2 regions of the Geobacillus sp. genome follow, and region 2 is predicted to be linked to the other one. Evidence: a T-box and tRNA genes for the amino acid it is inferred to sense, from the RefSeq annotation. Region 2 holds a T-box; the other holds one or more tRNA genes.
The links. The T-box of region 2 lies ahead of alaS (alanine--tRNA ligase). A T-box ahead of a tRNA ligase gene usually reads a tRNA of that ligase, here a tRNA-Ala.
Positions count from the first base shown of each region.

Region 1: it has a tRNA-Ala gene. The T-box ahead of alaS (alanine--tRNA ligase) is inferred to sense a tRNA for this amino acid. The anticodon was not compared.

Region 1 covers NZ_JAFWFM010000195.1:946-4,615, reverse strand. The annotation lists gene IKE44_RS11355 (protein-glutamine gamma-glutamyltransferase) at 1-616, shown strand, start outside; gene IKE44_RS11350 (DMT family transporter) at 587-1,495, opposite strand; gene IKE44_RS11345 (MgtC/SapB family protein) at 1,557-2,234, shown strand; tRNA gene IKE44_RS11340 (tRNA-Ala) at 2,304-2,376, shown strand; gene IKE44_RS11335 (thermonuclease family protein) at 2,439-3,347, shown strand; gene IKE44_RS11330 (hypothetical protein) at 3,471-3,670, opposite strand, start outside.
Region 2 covers NZ_JAFWFM010000016.1:2,266-5,935, reverse strand. The annotation lists gene IKE44_RS01065 (PRC-barrel domain-containing protein) at 1-153, shown strand, start outside; gene IKE44_RS01060 (hypothetical protein) at 169-360, shown strand; gene IKE44_RS01055 (YrzQ family protein) at 372-506, shown strand; gene IKE44_RS01050 (AI-2E family transporter) at 625-1,686, shown strand; T-box leader at 1,734-1,957, shown strand; gene alaS (alanine--tRNA ligase) at 2,004-3,670, shown strand, end outside.

The sequences.
Region 1 (3,670 bases), on a different contig from region 2:
TGCCATTTTCCGTTTTTCGCGCTGCAACAGCCAGTTCTGGCTGCGGGATGAGCGCGGGGGGTTTCAGCTTCGGCCAGACGTTCTTCCATCGGACGCCATCAATGATATTTTTGTCAACAGCGAACTGTACGCCTTTGAGTGCGCGACGGCGATCGTCATCGTTTTTTATAAAGCGGTGCTTGAAGGGATTGACGTGTCGGCGTTCAATCGTTTGTTTGCCCATTTGCTGCTGTATGACTGGCATACGGACAAAGACCTCGGTATCGAAACGAAAAAGGGAGAACACTTTCTCCCCGGGGACTGCCTTTATTTTAAAAACCCGGACGTTGATCCGCTGACGCCGCAATGGCAAGGGGAGAACACGATCTATTTGGGCGATGGCTTGTTTTACGGACACGGCATCGGCATCGAGACAGCGGACAGCATCATCGCCGCCCTCAACCGGAGGCGGAAGCAGTGGGCGACGAAATCCGCCTATCTTCTTCCTCATATTACACAAATGAACTTCGCTTATTTATCCCAATTCGCCCGCCGCTTCGACGAACTCCGCCTGCCGCTCGGCCGTCTGCCATGGATCGCCGGGACGTTAGGGTCCGCTGCTTTCTTGTATCGTTAGCGGGCCTTTTTCGTTTTTCTCCCACAAATACAGCCCGATTCCTGTTAAAATAAAAATGCCGCTGATCCATTGAAACAGGTGGATCGGTTCATCGAGCAGCCAGTACGCCAACGCCGAAGCGCCGACCGGTTCAAACAAAATCGCCATCGACACCGTCGAGGCGCTCACCCATTTGACGGCCCAGTTCATCACCGAATGGCCGAGCAGCGTTGGAATGACGGCAAGGGCGAGAAAACAAAGCCAATCCGTCAGCTGATACGCCGCCAGCGAAAGGCGAAACAGCATCGCGTACAGCCACAACACCGCCGCACTAATGCCATAGACGATATATGTATACGTCATGAGCGACAACCGTTGGCGCACTTCTTGGCCGAACAGCCAGTACGCCGTCACCATCGCGCACGCCACCAACGCCAACATGTCCCCATAGAGCGCTTCGCCGCTGACGCGAAAATCGCCCCAGCTAATCAAGACGCTTCCCGCAATCGCCAAAACAGCGCTTGCGAGCGCGCCCGCCGTCAGCCGCTCACGGAAAAAGAGCGCCCCGCCCGCAAAGGCGAACAGCGGCTGCAGCGTCACAAGCACGACCGAGCTGGCGACGGAAGTATAGTCGAGCGATTCAAACCAAAGAATAAAATGAAACGCAAGCAGCACGCCGGAACAAATCGAAAACCACCAGTCGCGTCGGGAAATACGCTTCAGTTCGCGGATATGGCGAAGAAAAAACGGCGTCATGATGACGACCGCGAAAAAAAGCCGATAAAACGCGATAACGGCCGACGGCGCCTCCGACCATTTGACGAAAATGGCCGATGTCGACACAGCAAGCGCGCCGATCAATAACGCAGCATACGATTTCGCTATGCTTGGCGGCTTCATGTTTCCATCTCCTCACCAACATTTTTTTACATTCATTATACCATGAAAGAGGTGAGAAAAAATGATGTTTGATCCGTTCCTCAAATTAGGGATTTCCGCCATCCTCGGGCTGATTATCGGGTTGGAACGGGAATTGAAGCGAAAACCGGTCGGCTTGAAAACGTGCCTTGTCATTTCCATTTCCAGTTGCCTGCTTACGATCGTTTCGATCGAATCGGCGTACGTCTTTCCTCTTAAAGACCATATCACAATGGACCCGCTCCGCCTTGCCGCGCAAATCGTATCCGGGGTTGGGTTCCTGGGAGCGGGCGTCATTTTGCGCCGCGGCAACGACAGCATTACCGGGCTGACGACCGCCGCGATCATTTGGGGGGCGGCAGGGATTGGCGTGGCGGTTGGCGCGGGCTTTTATTGGGAATCGGCGTTCGGTGTGGCGCTGCTCATTGTCAGCGTCGAACTCATTCCATTTTTAATCAACTTTTTCGGACCGAAGCAGCTGCGCGAAAAAGAGGTGATGCTGCAAATTACGGTCGATGAGGCGAAAAACATCACCAAAGTGATTGACCATTTAAAACAGCAGCGCATCAATATTAAAACGATCCGCATTAAAGACGTTGAGGAACATGAGCATTTGCTGAAACTAAGAGCCGTCATTGACCAAAAGCGCTCGACCGCCGAGCTTTACTACATCATTCGCTCCATCGACGCCGTCGTCCATGTCGATATTGAAAGCGGCTGATGAAAAAAGGATTGCAAACAGCCGACAAACTATATATAATGGAACATGGGCAGATGATCCATACCGTTTGGGGCATTAGCTCAGTTGGGAGAGCGTCGTGCTGGCAGCGCGAAGGTCACCGGTTCGAGCCCGGTATGCTCCATCCGTCAAACCCTTGCGTGGCAAGGGTTTTTTGTTTTCTGATTTCGCGGAGAGGGGATCACGATGAAGCGAATGATGATCATGATCGTTTGTTTGGTGCTGATGGCCCCGATATATGCAGCCGCCCATCGTGGCGAACTAGATGAATTGGGCGGACATTTTCGCAACAGCGACTGCACGTACTTGCTGCATGAACCGACTGCGCTCGCGAAACAGGCGAAAACGAAAGAAGAGCTTGTCCAACTTATTCAGAAATACAACGGCAATGAACGATGCAAGCGAAACCTCACTCCTGACCGCATTGACCTCGACGGCCATGCGCTCGGGGGAAAAGAGGGCGATGCTTCGCTGCGGCTGGGCCGGACATACAAAGCGGCATTGGTAGGGTGCGTGGACGGTGACACGGCCAAATTCCGTGTGAACGGCCATGTGTATACAACCCGCTTTTTGTTCATTGACACCCCGGAAAGCACGATCGAAGTCGAGCCATATGGAAAAGAAGCGAGCCAGTTCACGTGCTCCCGCCTGCAAAAAGGGGACATTGTGCTTGAAACAGACGGGAATACGTTGTTCGACAAATACCAGCGGCTGCTCGCTTGGGTGTGGGTGGACGGTCGCCTGTTGCAAGAGGAGATTGCCAAAGCGGGATTGGTGGAAGACTTTTATGACTATGGCGATTACAAATACGAAGACCGTGTCCGCGCCGCGTTGAACGAGGCAAAACGGACGGGGACGGGCATGTACGGAAGGGGAGCGGCAGATGAAAAGCCAACGCCAAACGGGGCGGACCATCCGCCTGATGGCAACACGCCGTCAAACGAGAAGTCCGCTGGCAGCCCGGCCGCCGATCAACCGTCTGCTTCCGATCAAGAGGCGGCGCCGAAAGACCGCGCGGGTCATCCCGTTGTTTATGCGTTGCTTGGTTTGCTGGCGGCGGCCGCGCTCTATTGGTTCGTCCGCCGGGGGACATGACCGGTGCGGGCGGATGATGGCAGCTCGAAACGCCCGGCTGCCCGCATCTTGACGCCCTGCCAATGAAACAGCCTGTCCGGTGCGGACAGGCTGTTTTGGTGCGGGCTGCAGGACAACCCGCTGCTATTGTTTCGGGAGCAGTTCTTCAATGCCGCCTTCGTGGGCGGCCGTTCGCCCGGACGCCGCCTCGAGCCGGCGGAATCCGTATTCCTCCAAACGCGCAATTTGCCAGTCTGTGAGATCGGTGTACGCGATGACAGACGGCGTGCCGGACGATTTATAAATCAAATTGCCGGTCACCGGGCATTGAAAGGCGTCGGCGA
Region 2 (3,670 bases):
GATGACGTATATTTTGACGGGCAATTGGGCAAAATTGACGGATACGAGATCAGCGAGGGATTTTTTTCCGATTTGACCGAAGGAAAGAAACGGATGAAGGCAGTTCCGTTCACCGCCAGGGAAGGCGTGATCACCGTGGAAACTATGATGTAAGGAGAGTGGCTGTCGATGCTCATTTGCCCCAATTGCAAGCGAAAAAATCTGGGGAAAATTGGTGTCAACCAGTATTATTGCTGGGATTGCTTCATTGAGCTGTCCGTCTCGAAAGGGATGATCCACGCCCATCAAGTGGAAGAAGACGGAACGTTGAGTTCTCTTGACGACTTGTTTGACGACCACGAACGCACGATCCAATTTTAGGGGGGACACGCATGAACCGGATGATGACGTCGCTGTTAGCAGTCGGATTAGGCGTCGCCGCTTATCAGCTCGCCCAACGAAACGATTGGATGAACGGTCGCACGATGCGGAGGATGCGCCGCCGCTTGATGCAAGCGATCCGCTGACGGCGCTCGCCCTCGCCTTTGCGCGGGGGCGTCGCCTTGTGGCTGTCAAATAGTGCTAAAAGCGGTGAAGGCATATTTCCCGCCGCATCTCCTACACTAAACGGTAGGAGGTGTGGCGATGGGCGAGCAACAATGGCTGTCGTTCTTTCGCATCGGAAAATGGCTGCTCATGACGGCAATCATCTATTTGATCGTTCGGATGAAAGACGTTTGGCGGCCGGTCATTGATTTTATCGCAACGGTGTTGACGCCGTTTTTGCTGGCGTCGTTTATTACGTATTTGCTCTACCCGCTTGTGGAATCCATCCATCGCAAGGGAATGCCGCGCGCCCTTGCCATTTTGTTGATTTATTTGTTGTTTTTCGGTTTGGTCGGTTACGGCTTGTACCGCGGCGTGCCGCTATTCATCGCCCAGTTGCGTGAACTGGATGAACAGCTGCCGTCTTTGATGAATACATACCGCCAATGGGTGCGCCACATCCACGACGAGACGTCGAATTGGCCGCTTGAGGTGCACACACGCATCGAGGCGATGTTTGGCGAGATCGAGCAGGCAGCGGCGGCCGCCGTCGCGATGGCGATCAACGCCGCCAAATCGTTCATCGGTTCGGCGGCGACGCTGTTGATCATTCCGTTTATCGTCTTCTATATGTTAAAAGACATCGATGTGTTGAAAAAAGCGATTTGGTACATGACACCGAAGCGGTGGCGTGGGCCGGGGATGACGTTTTTGAAGGATGTCGATGAATCGCTTGGCGGCTACATTCGCGGCCAGCTGTTCGTCTGTGCAGCGATCGGTCTTGCGGCGTCGCTCGGCCTTTGGCTCGCCGGCATGGACTATCCGCTTTTGCTTGGATTTATCATCGGGCTGACGAACATCATTCCGTACTTCGGCCCGTTGCTCGGCGCGATTCCGGCTGTGATTTTGGCGGCGACCATCTCGCTCAAAATGGTGATCATCGTGCTGATCATCATTTTTGCCTTGCAGTTTCTTGAAGGGAACGTTTTATCACCGTTCATTGTCGGCAAAAGCGTGCATATGCATCCGCTTGTCATTATGTTCGCGCTGTTTGCCGGCGGCGAGCTGGCCGGCGTGCTCGGCCTCATCCTCGCCGTCCCGACTGCAGCAGTGCTGAAAGTGGCTGTATCGCACTGGAAAGAACATTACGCCCCGCATTGACAAACGCTTGCTGCTTGTCTATAATCTTTCAATGAACAAAGCGAATACATAACGCGATGATGGATCGAGTATGTTGCAGTCCATCTTAACGCGCAACCGGCGCACAGAGAGGAATTTCCGCGGCTGAAAGAAATTCCAGATGAAGGGCAACAGAAGGCTAATCCGGAGCGCAGGCAAAACCTGACGCAAGGCTGCGTTACGGCCGAAGAGGTGATGGGCATTTTCTGCCCATAAACAGGGTGGTACCGCGAGCGCAACTCTCGTCCCTGCCAAGGGATGGGAGTTTTTTTATAGAAAAAACAAAGGAGAGGATCATCATGAAGAAACTGACATCTGCCGAAGTGCGGCGCATGTTTTTAGAGTTTTTCCAGGAAAAAGGCCATATGGTGGAGCCGAGCGCATCGCTCATTCCGGTTGACGACCCGTCGCTGCTGTGGATCAACAGCGGCGTCGCGACGTTGAAAAAGTATTTTGACGGCCGCATCATTCCCGAAAATCCGCGCATTTGCAATGCGCAAAAATCGATTCGCACGAACGATATCGAAAATGTCGGGAAAACGGCGCGCCACCATACGTTTTTTGAAATGCTCGGCAACTTTTCGATCGGCGATTATTTCAAGCGTGAAGCGATCCATTGGGCATGGGAGTTTTTAACGAGCGACAAATGGCTCGGTTTTGATCCGGAACGGTTGTCCGTCACGATCCATCCGGAAGACGAGGAAGCGTACAACATTTGGCGCAACGAAATCGGCTTGCCAAAAGAGCGGATCATTCGCCTTGAAGGCAACTTCTGGGACATCGGCGAAGGCCCGAGCGGCCCGAATACGGAAATTTTTTATGACCGCGGTGAAGCGTTCGGCAACGACCCGAACGACCCGGAGCTGTACCCAGGCGGGGAAAACGAGCGCTACTTGGAAGTATGGAACCTTGTCTTTTCGCAGTTCAACCATAACCCGGACGGCACGTACACGCCGCTGCCGAAGAAAAACATCGACACCGGCATGGGCTTGGAGCGGATGTGCTCGATTTTGCAAGATGTGCCGACAAACTTTGAAACCGACTTGTTTATGCCGATCATCCGCGCCACCGAGCAAATTTCCGGCGAACGGTATGGCGAAGATCCGGAGAAAGACGTCGCGTTTAAAGTGATCGCCGACCATATTCGCGCGGTGACGTTTGCGATCGGCGATGGGGCGCTGCCGTCCAACGAGGGCCGCGGTTATGTGCTGCGCCGCCTGCTCCGCCGCGCCGTGCGCTACGCGAAACACATCGGCATTGAGCGTCCGTTTATGTACGAGCTCGTCCCGGTTGTCGGCGAAATTATGCATGACTATTATCCGGAAGTGAAAGAAAAAGCCGATTTTATCGCCCGCGTCATCCGCAGTGAGGAGGAGCGGTTCCATGAGACGCTTCACGAAGGGCTCGCCATTTTAAGCAACGTGATCGAGAAGGCCAAATCCGAAGGAAGCGACGTCATCCCCGGCGAGGACGTGTTCCGTCTGTACGATACGTACGGCTTCCCGATCGAGCTGACGGAGGAATACGCGGCAGAAGCGGGAATGAAAGTCGACCATGACGGGTTTGAACGAGAAATGGAATGGCAGCGCGAACGGGCACGCGCCGCCCGCCAAGACGTGGATTCGATGCAGGTGCAAGGCGGCGTCCTTGGCGACATTAAAGACGAAAGCCGCTTCGTCGGTTACGATGAGCTCGTCGCTTCTTCCACCGTTCTCGCCATCGTCAAAGACGGACAGCTTGTCGAGGAAGTCCGCGCCGGTGAAGAGGCGCAAATCATCGTCGATGTGACGCCATTTTACGCCGAAAGCGGCGGACAAATCGCTGACCAAGGCGTGTTTGAAAGCGAAACAGGAACAGCGGTCGTCAAAGATGTGCAAAAAGCGCCGAACGGCCAACATCTTCATGCGATCATCGTCGAGAGTGGTACGGTGAAAAAAGGTGCGGTGTATACGGCGCGCGTTGATGA